3 regions of the Streptomyces sp. CNS606 genome follow, and region 2 is predicted to be linked to each of the others. Evidence: riboswitches for the same ligand, from Rfam matches in the RefSeq annotation. Region 2 holds a riboswitch; each other region holds the start of a gene.

Region 1 (4,291 bases), on a different contig from region 2:
GTCGGTGCGCCAGTCGCGGGAGTCGATCAGCTGGAGCAGGCCGGCGCCGTAGGTGCCCGGTCGTGAGCCGAAGATGCGGGTGGTGGCGCGGCGTTCGTCGCCGTGCTCGGCGATCTCGGCGCGGGTGTGCGCGCGGACGTGGTTGTCCTGGTCCGGCTCGTCGAGGGACGCGGCGAGCCGGACGGCGTCGTCCAGCAGGCCGACGGTGTGCGGGAACGCGTCCCGGAAGAAGCCCGAGATGCGCAGCGTCACGTCGATGCGCGGGCGCCCCAGATCCTCAAGGGGCACCGGTTCCAGGCCGGTGACGCGGCGGGACGCGTCGTCCCACACGGGCCGTACGCCCAGCAGCGCCAGCGCCTCGGCCACGTCGTCCCCGGCGGTGCGCATCGCGCTGGTGCCCCACAGCGACAGACCCACGGAGGCCGGCCAGACGCCGTTGTCGGTGCGGTAGCGCTCCAGCAGCGAGTCAGCGAGCGCCTGCCCCGTCTCCCACGCGAGGCGCGAGGGCACGGCCTTGGGGTCCACGGAGTAGAAGTTGCGGCCGGTGGGCAGCACGTTGACCAGCCCGCGCAGCGGTGAGCCGGACGGCCCGGCCGGCACGAACCCGCCGGCCAGCGCGTGCACCGCGTGGTCGATCTCGTCCGTCGTGGCGGCCAGCCTGGGCACCACCTCGCGGGCGGCGAACTCCAGGATGCGGGCCACCTGTTCGTTCTCCCCCGCGGCCACCTCGGAGACCGCGGACGGTTCCCAGCCGGCGTCCTCCATGGCCTGCACCAGAGCCCGCGCCCGCTCCTCCGCCGCGTCGGCTGCCGTACGGGTCGCCGCGGCCTCGTCCAGGCCGAGTGCTTCGCGCAGACCGGGGAGGGCGGAGGTGCCACCCCAGATCTGACGGGCCCGCAGCACCGCCAGCACCAGGTTGACGCGCTCCGGTCCGGTCGGGGCGCCGCCCAGGACGTGCAGGCCGTCGCGGATCTGCGCGTCCTTCACCTCGCACAGCCAGCCGTCCACGTGCAGCAGGAAGTCGTCGAAGCCGTCGTCGTCCGGACGGTCCGCCATCCCCAGGTCGTGGTCGAGCTTCGCGGCCTGGATCAGCGTCCAGATCTGGGCGCGGATGGCGGGCAGTTTGGCCGGGTCCATCGCGGAGATCTGCGCGTACTCGTCGAGGAGTTGCTCCAGTCGCGCGATGTCGCCGTAGGAGTCGGCGCGGGCCATCGGCGGCACCAGGTGGTCGATCAGCGTGGCGTGCACCCGGCGTTTGGCCTGCGTGCCCTCGCCCGGGTCGTTGACCAGGAAGGGGTACACCAGCGGCAGGTCGCCCAGCGCCGCGTCGGGCGCGCAGCCCGCGGACAGGCCGGCGTTCTTGCCGGGCAGCCATTCCAGGTTGCCGTGCTTGCCCAGGTGGATCATCGCGTCCGCGCCGAAACCCCCCTCCCCGTCCGGGGCGGCGATCCAGCGGTACGCGGCCAGGTAGTGGTGCGACGGGGGCAGGTCGGGGTCGTGGTAGATCGCGACCGGGTTCTCCCCGAAGCCGCGCGGCGGCTGGATCAGCACCAGCAGGTTCCCGAACCGCAGCGCGGCGAGCACGATGTCGCCCTCGTCGTTGCGGCTGCGGTCGACGAACATCTCCCCCGGCGGCGGCCCCCAGTGCTCCTCCACGGCCTGCCGCAGCGCCGGGTCCAGCTCGGCGAACCAGCGCCGGTAGTCGGCGGCCGGGATGCGCACCGGGTTCCGGGCCAACTGCTCCTCGGTCAGCCAGTCCTGATCGTGGCCGCCCGCGTCGATCAGGGCGCGGATCAGCTCGTCGCCGTCTCCGGATGCCAGCCCCGGGATCTCGGCGTCGCCGAAGTCGTAACCCTCGGCGCGCAGCCGGCGCAGCAGCGTCACGGCGCTGGCGGGCGTGTCCAGGCCGACCGCGTTGCCGATCCGGGAGTGCTTCGTCGGGTACGCGGACAGCACCAGGGCGATCCGCTTGTCCGGGGGCGGCAGGTGGCGCAGGCGGGCGTGCCGGAGGGCGATCCCCGCGACGCGGGCGGCCCGTTCGCGGTCGGGCACGTAGGCGGGCAGGCCGTCCGGGTCGATCTCCTTGAAGGAGAACGGCACGGTGATCAGCCGCCCGTCGAACTCCGGCACGGCGATCTGACCGGCCGCGTCCAGCGGGGACACCCCCTCGTCGTTCTCCTCCCAGGCGGCACGCGAACCCGTCAGGCACAGCGCCTGGAGGATCGGCACGTCCAGCGAGGTGAGCGCGCCCGCGTCCCAGGACTCGTCGTCGCCGCCCGCCGACGCCTCGGCGGGGCGGGTGCCGCCCGCCGCCAGCACGGTGGTGACGATCGCGTCGGCCGCGCGCAGTGCGTCGATCAGCTCCGGCTCGGGAGCACGCAGGGACGCCACGTACAGGGGGAGCGCGCGGGCACCCGCCTCCTCCAGCGCAGCGCACAACGCCTCCACGAAGGCGGTGTTGCCGCTCATGTGGTGCGCCCGGTAGTAGAGGACGGCGACCGTGGGGGCGCCGTCGGCGGGTGCGGGGGCCGTGCGTTCCAGCGGGCCCCAGGTCGGCGCGGCGGCGGGCGGCTCGAAGCCGTGTCCGGTGAGCAGCACTGTGTCGGACAGGAACCGCGCGAGCTGCTCGAGGTTGCCGGGACCGCCGTGCGCGAGGTAGCGGTGCGCCTCGGCGGCGATCCCGACGGGCACCGTCGACGCCGCCATCAGCTGGGCGTCCGGGGCCTGTTCACCGGTCAGCACCACCACCGGCCGGTCCCCGGCGAGCAGCGCGTCCAGCCCGTCCTCCCAGGCCCGCAGCCCGCCCAGCAGCCGGACGACGACCAGGCCGGTGCCGTCCAGGAGCCCCGGCAGGTCGTCCAGGTCCAGGCGGGAGGGGTTGGCGAAGCGGTAGCGCACGGGACCGCCGGCCGCGCGGGCGCTGAGCAGGTCGGTGTCTGACGTCGACAGCAGCAGGACGGCCGGGGAGCCGGAGGAGTCGGGTGCGGATCCGGGGGAGTCGGCGGGCTGCGGGTCTCGTTCCGCGGGCGAAAGCGGCATGCGACGTGAAGCCTTCCTCGGGGTGTCCACGCCCCGGGCGGTGTCGGACGGCGGGAGTTCCTGGCTCGTCCGGTTCCTTGGCACCGGACTCACAGTGGCGGGACCGCGCCGGAATCGCACCGGGCTTCCTCCCCTGTCGCCGTCAACGGCGATGACGGGCGTACGACCCGCCGACCAGCATCGTAAGCGCAACGCAGGTGCTCCGAGCCGTGATCCGGGGCATACGGTCCGGGCGCCTTCCGTCTGTATGCTCGCCGCGATGCCGACGCCCCGTGGCCGCACCTCAGCGAGCCCTGCCCCCGTCACGGCCCCCGTCCGGGGCCGCGACGACGCCTGCCCGGGCGCGCTGCGGCTGCACGCCGCGGACGACGGCGCCCTGGCACGGGTACGGGTGCCCGGCGGTGCGCTCACCGCCGCCCAGGCACACCTGCTCGCCGACACGGCGGACCGTCTCGGCGACGGCGCCCTCCACCTCACCTCGCGTGGCAACGTCCAGCTCCGCGGACTCGCCGCCGGCTGCGGCGCCGAACTCGCCGCCCGGCTGCGGGAGGCGGGACTGCTGCCCTCCGCCGCGCACGAACGGGTGCGCAACGTGGTGGCCACCCCGCTGTCCGGCCTGGACGCCCGCGGGCACGCCGACGTCCGGCCGTGGGTCCGCGAGTTGGACCGCCTGCTGTGCGCCGACCCGGGGGCAGCCGGTCTTTCCGGGCGCTTCCTCTTCGCCTTCGACGACGGCCGCGGCGACGTCGCCGCGCTGGGTGCCGACGTGACGGTGACGGCGGCGACGCCCGCGCCGGGTGCCGACGGCCCGGCGGACGCGTCCGCCACGGCCGTGGTCCGGGTCGGCACCTCCGGCGCGGCGGTCACCGTCCCGGCGGCGGACGCTCCGGGCGCCGCGCTGTACGCCGCACAGACCTTCCTCGCCCTCGGCACCGGCGCCTGGCGCTTCTCCGACGCCCCGGACACGGCCGCCGCCGTCACCGAGGCGCTGCGCACCCGTTTCGGACGGCCGTCCCCCGTACCGGGCGCGGGCCCCGCCACCGGTGGCGGGCACGACGCCGGCGCCCCACGCGTGCGCGACGCCGCCGGGGCGGGCCGCGCAACCCCGGGCGCGCACGTCGAAGGGGCGGGACCCGCGCCCGGCGTGGTCGTGGCGCCCGGGGGCGGGCATGCCGTCCTGTGCGTGACCGCGCCACTGGGAACCCTCACGTCCGACCAGGCGCGCCTGCTCGCCGACCTGGCGCTCACCCGG
Region 2 (4,291 bases):
GTCGAGGATCACCAGGTCGCCGTCCAGCCCGGGCCGCAGGTCGCCCTTGCGGTCCGCGAGGCCGAAGGCGTGTGCCGCCCGCGTGGAGAGGCTGCGCACCAGCTCACGGGGCGTCATCCGGCGCTCGTGCAGGGCCGCGCCGGCCACCAGCGGCAGCAGAGTCTCCACTCCCGGCCCGCCGGAGGCGTTGTCGAGGACGTGGTCGCGCTGCTTGAGGGCGAGCGGCCACGGGGCGTGGTCCGAGGCCACCATGTCGAGGGCGCCGCTGCGGAGCCGGTGCCAGAGCCCGTCGGCCTCCGCCGGGGTGCGCAGCGGCGGGTTGTACTTCAGCCGGGCGCCGCCGCGGACCATGTCCTGCTCGGTCAGGGTCAGATAGTGCGGGCAGACCTCGGTGGTGACCGAGGTGCCCGTGCGTCGGTGCCACTGCACCAGGTCGACGGCGTGCGGCGTGCTGACGTGGCAGAAGTGCAGGTGCACGCCGGAGGCCCGGGCGAACTCGAGCACGGCCGCCACGGCGGCCGTCTCGGCGACCGGCGGCCGGGAGACCCCGTGCAGCAGCGGCCCCGAGGCGCCGGACGCCCGCAGCCGCGCCAGGTTCCGCTGCACGATCTCGTCGTTCTCGGCGTGGACGCAGACCCGGAGTCCGGTCCGGGCGATCTCGGCGAACGCGTCGAGCATCTCCCCGTCCGGAGTCCGGGGGAAGCGCCGGGGGTCGGTCTGGAAGGTGGACAGCTTGAAGCAGGCCGCGCCCTCGGCCGCGAGCTTCGGGATCTCGGCGATGCCCTGCCCGCCGGGCTCGACGGTCGCGTACATCCCGACGTCGAGGTGCGCCTCGCGCAGCACCGCCGCCCGCTTGGCGCGGAAGGCGTCCACCGACCAGACCGGCCCGGCCTCGTCGAACGGCATCTCCAGCAGCGTCGTGACGCCGCCCGCGGCCGCGGAGCGGGTCGCGGCCTCGATGCCCTCCCCCGCATGGCTGAGGCAGTGCACGTGCGGGTCGACTACGCCCGGCAGAACGTACGCCCCGCCCGCGTCGACGCGCTCGGCGGCGGGCGCGTCGCTCGGCGTCTCGCGCACGGCCAGGACGCGTCCGTCGCGCACCCGGACCTCGCCGCGGGGGTACTCCCGCTGGGAGGTCACCACGTGGCCGGTCACGGAGAGGTCCGCGTCGAGGTCTTCCGGGTCGAACATGCGCCAGACCCTGCAACAGGTGTCACGACCCGACAACCGTCTTCCCACCCTTTGGGAATCCGCAGGTCGTCGCGTAGTCGAGGGGTCACGAGGGGTCCCGGGCCCGGCGCGGACGGCGGCGGGGGCGTGCCGTCGTGCGCTCGGCAGTCACGGGTCCTGCCCGCCGGCGCGTGTCCCACGTCACCCTCCACATCGTGGACGTGATCGGCGGTCCCCGCGGCGGGCGCGTAGGCTCGGCAGGAGCAGCTGGTTCGCCCCCGTCCGCCAGGCGGGACGCGTCGCAAGAGGGAACCCGGTGGGAATCCGGGACTGCCCCGCAGCGGTGAGCGGGAACGACCGCCGTCACACGCACTGGGCCCGGCAACGGACCTGGGAAGCGACGGCCTGTAGGTGTCCTGACGGGACGCGCCCGCGAGTCCGAAGACCTGCCACTGCCCGTACGCGGCCGAACCGCGCACGGACATCCCGGTGACCTCGAGGGCGGGTCGGCGTACACACCAGGCGGACGACCGCGCCTTGCCGCGCGGGGTCGTCTCCGTCCGGTCCGTCACCTTCGCACCCTCGTCCCCTCCGGGACTCACAGGGACGTCTCGCGAAGGAGAACTCCGTGACATCGAAGTCCGCAGCCGCGGCAGCACGGGCCACCGTGTACGGCTACCCGCGCCAAGGCCCGAACCGCGAACTCAAGAAGGCCGTCGAAGGCTACTGGAAGGGCCGCGTCACCGCGGACGCCCTCCGTGGCACGGCCGCCGAACTGCGCGCCGCAAACTGGCGGCAGCTGGCCGCAGCCGGCATCCAGGAGGTGCCGACGGGAGACTTCTCCCTCTACGACCACGTGCTGGACACCAGCGTCATGGTCGGCGCCGTCCCCGAGCGGCACCGTGAGGCCGTCGCCGCCGACGCCCTCGACGGCTACTTCGCCATGGCGCGCGGCACGCAGGACGTCGCGCCGCTGGAGATGACCAAGTGGTTCGACACCAACTACCACTACCTGGTCCCCGAGCTGGGCCCGGACACCGCCTTCGCCGCGGACTCCCGCAAGCAGGTCGCCGAGCTGAAGGAAGCGCTGGCCCTGGGCCTGAGCGCGCGTCCGGTCCTCGTCGGCCCCGTGACCTACCTGCTGCTGGCCAAGCCGGCCCCCGGCGTCGCCGCGGACTTCGACCCGCTGACCCTCCTCGACCGGCTGCTGCCCGTGTACGCGGAGGTCCTGGCCGACCTGCGGGCGGCCGGTGCGGCGTGGGTGCAGCTCGACGAGCCCGCGCTCGTCCAGGACCGCACCCCGGCCGAGCTGAACGCGGCCGCACGCGCCTACCGTGAGCTCGGCGGCCTCGCGGACCGTCCCCGGCTGCTCGTCGCGAGCTACTTCGACCGTCTCGGCGAGGCCCTGCCGGTGCTCGCGAAGGCGCCCGTGGAGGGCCTGGCCCTGGACTTCACCGGCGCCGGCGCCGGCAACCTCGACGCGCTCGCCGAAGTGGGCGGGCTCCCCGGCAAGCGGCTGGTCGCCGGTGTCGTGGACGGCCGCAACATCTGGGTGAACGACCTGGGGAAGTCGCTGACCACCCTCGGGACCCTGCTCGGCTTCGCGGACCGGGTCGACGTCGCCCCCTCCTGCTCCCTGCTGCACGTGCCCCTGGACACGGCTCCGGAACGGGACATCGACCCGCAGATCCTGCGCTGGCTGGCCTTCGCGCGGCAGAAGACCGCGGAGGTCGTCACGCTCGCCAGGGGCCTGGCCGACGGCACCGACACGATCGCCACGGAACTCGCGGCGAACCGCGCCGACCTGGCCTCCCGCGCCGGCTCGGCGCTCACCCGTGATCCGGCCGTCCGGGACCGCACCGCGGCCGTCACCGAGGCCGACTCCCTCCGCTCGCACGCGTATCCCGACCGGGCGGCGGCCCAGCGCACCCGGCTCGGCCTGCCGCTGCTGCCCGTCACCACCATCGGGTCCTTCCCGCAGACCGGCGCGCTGCGCGCCGCCCGCGCCGACCTGCGCGCCGGGCGCCTCGACACCGCCGGCTACGAGGACCGCGTCCGGGCCGAGATCCAGGAGGTCGTCACCTTCCAGGAGAAGGCGGGCCTGGACGTCCTGGTGCACGGCGAGGCCGAACGCAACGACATGGTGCAGTACTTCGCCGAACAGCTGACCGGCTACCTCGCCACGCAGCACGGCTGGGTGCAGTCCTACGGCACCCGCTACGTCCGGCCGCCGATCCTCGCCGGGGACATCTCCCGCCCCGCGCCGATGACGGTGCGCTGGACGGAGTACGCCCAGTCGCTCACCGGCCGTCCCGTCAAGGGCATGCTCACCGGCCCCGTCACCATGCTCGCCTGGTCGTTCGTCCGCGACGACCAGCCGCGCGCCGACACCGCCCGGCAGGTGGCCCTCGCGCTGCGCGACGAGGTGCGCGACCTGGAGGCCTCCGGCAGCGCCGTCATCCAGGTCGACGAGCCCGCGCTGCGGGAGACCCTGCCGCTGCGCACCGGCGACCGGGAGGCGTACCTGGCGTGGGCCACGGAGGCGTTCCGGCTCACCACGAGCGGCGTGCGGCCGGACACCCAGATCCACACGCACATGTGCTACGCGGAGTTCGGCGACATCGTCCGGGCCATCGACGACCTCGACGCCGACGTCATCAGCCTGGAGGCCGCCCGCTCCCACATGCAGGTCGCCCGTGAACTGGCCTCGCACGGCTACCCGCGCGAGGCGGGGCCGGGGGTCTACGACATCCACTCGCCCCGCGTCCCCTCCGCCGAGGAGGCCGCCGCGCTGCTGCGCAAGGGCCTCGAGGCGATCCCGGCCGAACGGCTGTGGGTCAACCCGGACTGCGGCCTGAAGACCCGCGGCTGGCCGGAGACCCGGGCCTCCCTGGAAAGCCTCGTGTCCGCCGCTCGCACGGTCCGCGGGGAGCTGTCCTCGTCCTGACCCGTCCGCACGACTCCGGGGCCGGGCGGCGACGGGTCAGGTGTCCTGGTCCGTGGGGCGGTCGGACGGGCCCGCGGCAGCGCGTTCGATCTCCTTGCGGCGGCCCTCGGTGACGGGGGGCTCGGCCTGCCCGCCGTGGAACCAGCGGCTCAGCGCCGCGCGGGCCCGGACCCG
Region 3 (4,291 bases), on a different contig from region 2:
GCACCACCACCAGGTCGGCGTCGGCCAGTTCCTCCGGCCGGTCGCAGAAGCGGACCACCACGCCGGGCTCGGCGGCGAGGGCGTCCACGTCGGTGAAGTTCGACATCAGCGGGACCGGCAGCACGGCGACCCGCAGCACGTCCGCGCCGTGCGGCGGCGCCGTCGACGCCTCCCGCACGGTGCCGCGCAGGGAGATGCGCAGCCCGTCCTCCTCGTCGATGCCCAGGCCGTGCCGGTGCGGGAGCACGCCCAGCGACGGGCGGCCGGTGAGCCGGTGCAGCATCTCCAGCCCCGGCTGCAGCAGCGTCGTGTCGCCGCGGAACTTGTTGACCAGATAGCCGCACACCAGCGCCTGATCCTCGGGGGACAGCAGCGCGGTCGTACCGAAGAACGAGGCGAAGACCCCGCCGCGGTCGATGTCGCCGACGACCACCACGGGGAGGCGCGCCGCCCGCGCCAGACCCATGTTGACGATGTCGTTGCGCCGCAGGTTGATCTCGGCGGGGCTGCCCGCGCCCTCGCAGATCACGGCGTCGTGGGTGGCGCGCAGCTCCTCCAGGCACCCGGCGACCGTCTCCAGCAGCTTCCGCTGCCTGTCCTCGTGGTAGCCGCGGGCGCTCAGTTCGCCCACCGGCCTGCCCATCAGGACGACCTGACTGGTGCGGTCGCCGCCCGGCTTGAGCAGCACCGGGTTCATCGCCGCGCTGGGTTCCACCCGGGCGGCGGCCGCCTGCATGGCCTGCGCCCGGCCGATCTCCGCGCCCTCCCGGGTGACGAAGGAGTTCAGCGACATGTTCTGCGCCTTGAACGGCGCGACCTTCAGCCCCTTGCGGGCCAGCCAGCGGCAGACCCCGGCCGTGACCACGCTCTTCCCGGCGTCCGAGGTCGTCCCCGCGACCAGCAGACCGCCGCCCCGCCGCACCGCGTTCACCGCCGCCTCCCCTTCCGCGCGGCCACGACCCTCACGGCCGTCGTCGTCACCAGCGCCAGCACACCGACGCGGCGGGAGAGCCGCACCGCGCGCTCGACGTCCTCCGTACGGACCGGCCGGCCACGGGCGTTGAGCACCGGCCGGTGCTCGACCCGCCCCGCGTACGCCAACGTCCCGCCCAGCTGTACGCCCAGCGCCCCGGCGAACGCGGCCTCCACCGGGCCCGCGTTGGGGCTGGGGTGGCGGGAGGCGTCCGCACGCCAGACCCGCAGGGCGCCGCTCGGGTCGGATCCGGCGAGTGCGGCCAGCGTGGCCGTCAGCCGGGCGCCGGGCCAGCCCGCCAGGTCGTCCAGCCGCGCCGGCGCCCAGCCGAAACGCAGCAGCCTGGGGGAGCGGTGGCCCAGCATCGCGTCCAGGGTGTTCACCGCGCGGAAGGCCACCAGGCCCGGCACACCGGCGACCGCTCCCCACACCAGCGCGCCCACCACGGCGTCGGAGGTGTTCTCCGCCACCGACTCGACGACCGCCCGCGCGACGCCCTCGGCGTCCAGCGCCTCCGGGTCCCGCCCGCACAGGTGCGGCAGCCGCCGCCGCGCCGCCGGCACGTCGCCCGCGGCGAGTGCGGCGCCGACCGCCCGCGCCTCGCGGATCAGCGAGGTCCCGCCGAGCACCGTCCAGCCGGCGACCGCGGCCAGCACCACCGAGGGCAGCGTCGAACGCGCCCTCCCGGCGGCCGCGTTGAGGCCCGCCGCGGCGGCCGCCACGCCGCCGGCGCACACCACGGTGCACAACGCCCCGGCACCGCGGTGGTCACGCCACAGGGCGCCTTCGGCCCGGTTCACCGCGCGGCCGAAGGCCGCCACGGGGTGTCCGCGCCGGGGGTCGCCCAGCGCGAGGTCGGCGAGGAAGCCGAGCGTCACCCCGTACGCGTACGCACGCGGACGCGGCATCAGACGACGGGCTGTGGAGCCTCGCAGGAACACGGCGAGGTGCGGGGTGGGGGAGCGGCGCAGAAGCCACGCATGGCGGAGTCCTCACTCAGGGTCCTCGCCCTGGCTCGACGTGTCCGGCGGCGAGAGTCTCCTGGCTCCCGGATCGGCGCCTCCCCGGCCTTCCAGCCCGCTGGCGGGCCGTGGCGTGTGGTGAGGGGCGCTCCCCGGTGACAGTGGCGGGACCGCGCCGGATTCGCACCGGCTTCCTCTTCTGCCGCCGTTCGGCTGCCGGAAGTCCATCACGGCCCCCCACGACCGTCAACTCGCCCCCGACCTGCGGCGAAGCAGTGTGACCACCCCCACGTCGCGCCGTCGCGTCCCGCCCGGGCCGCCTCGGGTACGCGAGAGGGGTGGGTGCGGCCCGCAGGCCGTACCCACCCCTCGGTGCGCGGGGGTTCAGGCGCCGATCAGGTAGATGCCGTACGCCACGGCGGCCGCGCAGACCGCGTAGCAGAGGTACGCGCCGATGCGGGCCGGCACGGAGGCGCTGCCGCCGTCCTTGCGCGGTGCGGAGCCCACGATGCCCAGGGTGAACACGCCGACCAGTGCGACGGAAGCCAGCAGGCTGACGCCGAACACGTTGATCAGGGCGGACCAGTGGATGTCCATGGTGAGTGCTTCGCTTCCTTCGGGTGGGGCGCGTCAGGCGCCGGAGACGGAGGCCTTGGTGCGGGCGTGCTCGGACTCCTCGTCCTGCGCGCCGTGCTGCTCGGGGACCGCGCCGGCCGGCGGTGGCGCGACGGCGCTCATCGCGGCGGCCACCACGCCCGCGTCCTGTGCGTCGGAGCGGGATTCCGGGGCGGAGTCCTCCGGCATGTCGTTGACGTTGGTGTGGTCGACCGGCTGCCGGCGCGAGGCCAGCCAGATGGCGCCGTTGACCAGTACGCCGAGGACGGCGACCACGGTCACGCCGACGTTGCCGCGCTCGGCCAGCAGCGCCGCGCCGCCCGCGACCAGACCCGCGGCCGGGACGGTGATGCCCCAGGCGGCCAGCATCCGGCCCGCCGTGCCCCAGCGGACGGTGCCGCCCTTGCGCCCCATCCCCGCGCCCATCACGGCGCCGGAGCAGGTGTGCGTGGTGGACAGCGAGAAGCCCAGGTGGGAGGAGGCCAGGATGGTGACCGCGGCGCTCGTCTGCGCCGAGAAGCCCTGCGGCGGGTGGATGTCGGTGAGGCCCTTGCCGAGAGTGCGGATGATCCGCCAGCCGCCGAGGTATGTGCCCAGTGCGATGGCGACACCGGCCGAGACGACCACCCACATGGGCGGGCCCGCGTCCGGGGCCAGCGCGCCGCCCGCGATCAGGGCGAGGGTGATGACGCCCATCGTCTTCTGCGCGTCGTTGGTGCCGTGCGCCAGGGAGACCAGCGCGGCGGAGGTGATCTGGCCGGCCCGGTAGCCCTTGCCCGCCTGCTCCTCGCTCACGTTGCGGGTGAGGCGGTAGGTCAGGCGTGTGGCGCCCCAGGCGGCGAGGCCGGCGACCAGCGGGGCGGCCAGCGCGGGGATCAGCACCTTGGTGACGACGACGTCGCCGTTGACCGCGCCGATGCCCATCGAGGCGACCGCGGCACCGAGCAGACCGCCCATCAGGGCGTGCGAGGAGCTGGAGGGGAGTCCGGCCAGCCAGGTCAGCATGTTCCAGGTGATCGCACCGACCAACGCTGCGAGGATCACTTCAGGCTGGATACCGGCGCCTTCGTCGATCAGTCCCTTGGAGATCGTCTTGGCCACCTCGACGGAGATGAACGCTCCGGCGAGGTTGAGAACGGCCGACATCGCCACCGCTGCCTTGGGCTTCATCGCCCCGGTGGAGATGGTGGTGGCCATGGCGTTGGCCGTGTCGTGGAAGCCGTTCGTAAAGTCGAACACCAAGGCCGTGACGATCACGATCCCGATGAGAAGCGTGATGTGTTCCATTCACCCAGGCAATCAGTTCGAAGGTCAGTGACCCGGTGAACGTAAGGATGGTGGGTGAACGGAAGGTGAACTGGGGCGGGCATCGGAGTGTCGCACCCGGAGGGTGTTGGTGTGGGACCCGTCACAGGCCGAACGGGAGGGACCGCCGCATGGTCCAGTCGCCCGGTGGTACAGGAAGAGACCGGAGGTGCCGATGCACAGCGAGACGAGCGGGGAGATCCCGGTGACCTGGCGGGACGCGTGGGAGCAGGTGGTGGGGGCGGCGCGCCGCACGGTCGCCGACGGGCTGGTCGTCGGCACCTCCGGGAACGTCTCCACCCGGGTGGGGGACGTCGTCCTCGTCACCCCCACCGGGGTGCCGTACGACCGTCTGGGACCCGACGACCTGTGCGCGGTGGACCTGAAGGGTGAACGCGTCGCGGGCACCCTCCGTCCGACGAGTGAACTGCCCATG

The links. A riboswitch is a leader RNA that binds a small molecule or an ion and turns the genes downstream of it on or off. The one in region 2 is predicted to bind cobalamin.
Region 1: it holds a riboswitch for cobalamin, as region 2 does, so the genes downstream of both, cobN (cobaltochelatase subunit CobN) here and metE (5-methyltetrahydropteroyltriglutamate--homocysteine S-methyltransferase) in region 2, are expected to answer to the same signal.
Region 3: it holds a riboswitch for cobalamin, as region 2 does, so the genes downstream of both, K304_RS0102015 (cobalamin biosynthesis protein) here and metE (5-methyltetrahydropteroyltriglutamate--homocysteine S-methyltransferase) in region 2, are expected to answer to the same signal.

What each region holds. Positions count from the first base shown of each region.
Region 1 is NZ_KE384521.1:71,065-75,355, forward strand. Features, by position in the region: gene cobN (cobaltochelatase subunit CobN) at 1-3,039, opposite strand, end outside; cobalamin riboswitch at 3,075-3,226, opposite strand; gene cobG (precorrin-3B synthase) at 3,299-4,291, shown strand, end outside.
Region 2 is NZ_AUFD01000031.1:17,185-21,475, reverse strand. Features, by position in the region: gene K304_RS0118980 (dihydroorotase) at 1-1,191, opposite strand, end outside; cobalamin riboswitch at 1,439-1,622, shown strand; gene metE (5-methyltetrahydropteroyltriglutamate--homocysteine S-methyltransferase) at 1,799-4,117, shown strand; gene qcrB (cytochrome bc1 complex cytochrome b subunit) at 4,154-4,291, opposite strand, start outside.
Region 3 is NZ_AUFD01000006.1:42,288-46,578, reverse strand. Features, by position in the region: gene K304_RS0102020 (cobyric acid synthase) at 1-931, opposite strand, end outside; gene K304_RS0102015 (cobalamin biosynthesis protein) at 928-1,881, opposite strand; cobalamin riboswitch at 2,009-2,131, opposite strand; gene K304_RS0102010 (hypothetical protein) at 2,320-2,532, opposite strand; gene K304_RS0102005 (inorganic phosphate transporter) at 2,566-3,837, opposite strand; gene K304_RS26850 (class II aldolase/adducin family protein) at 4,031-4,291, shown strand, end outside.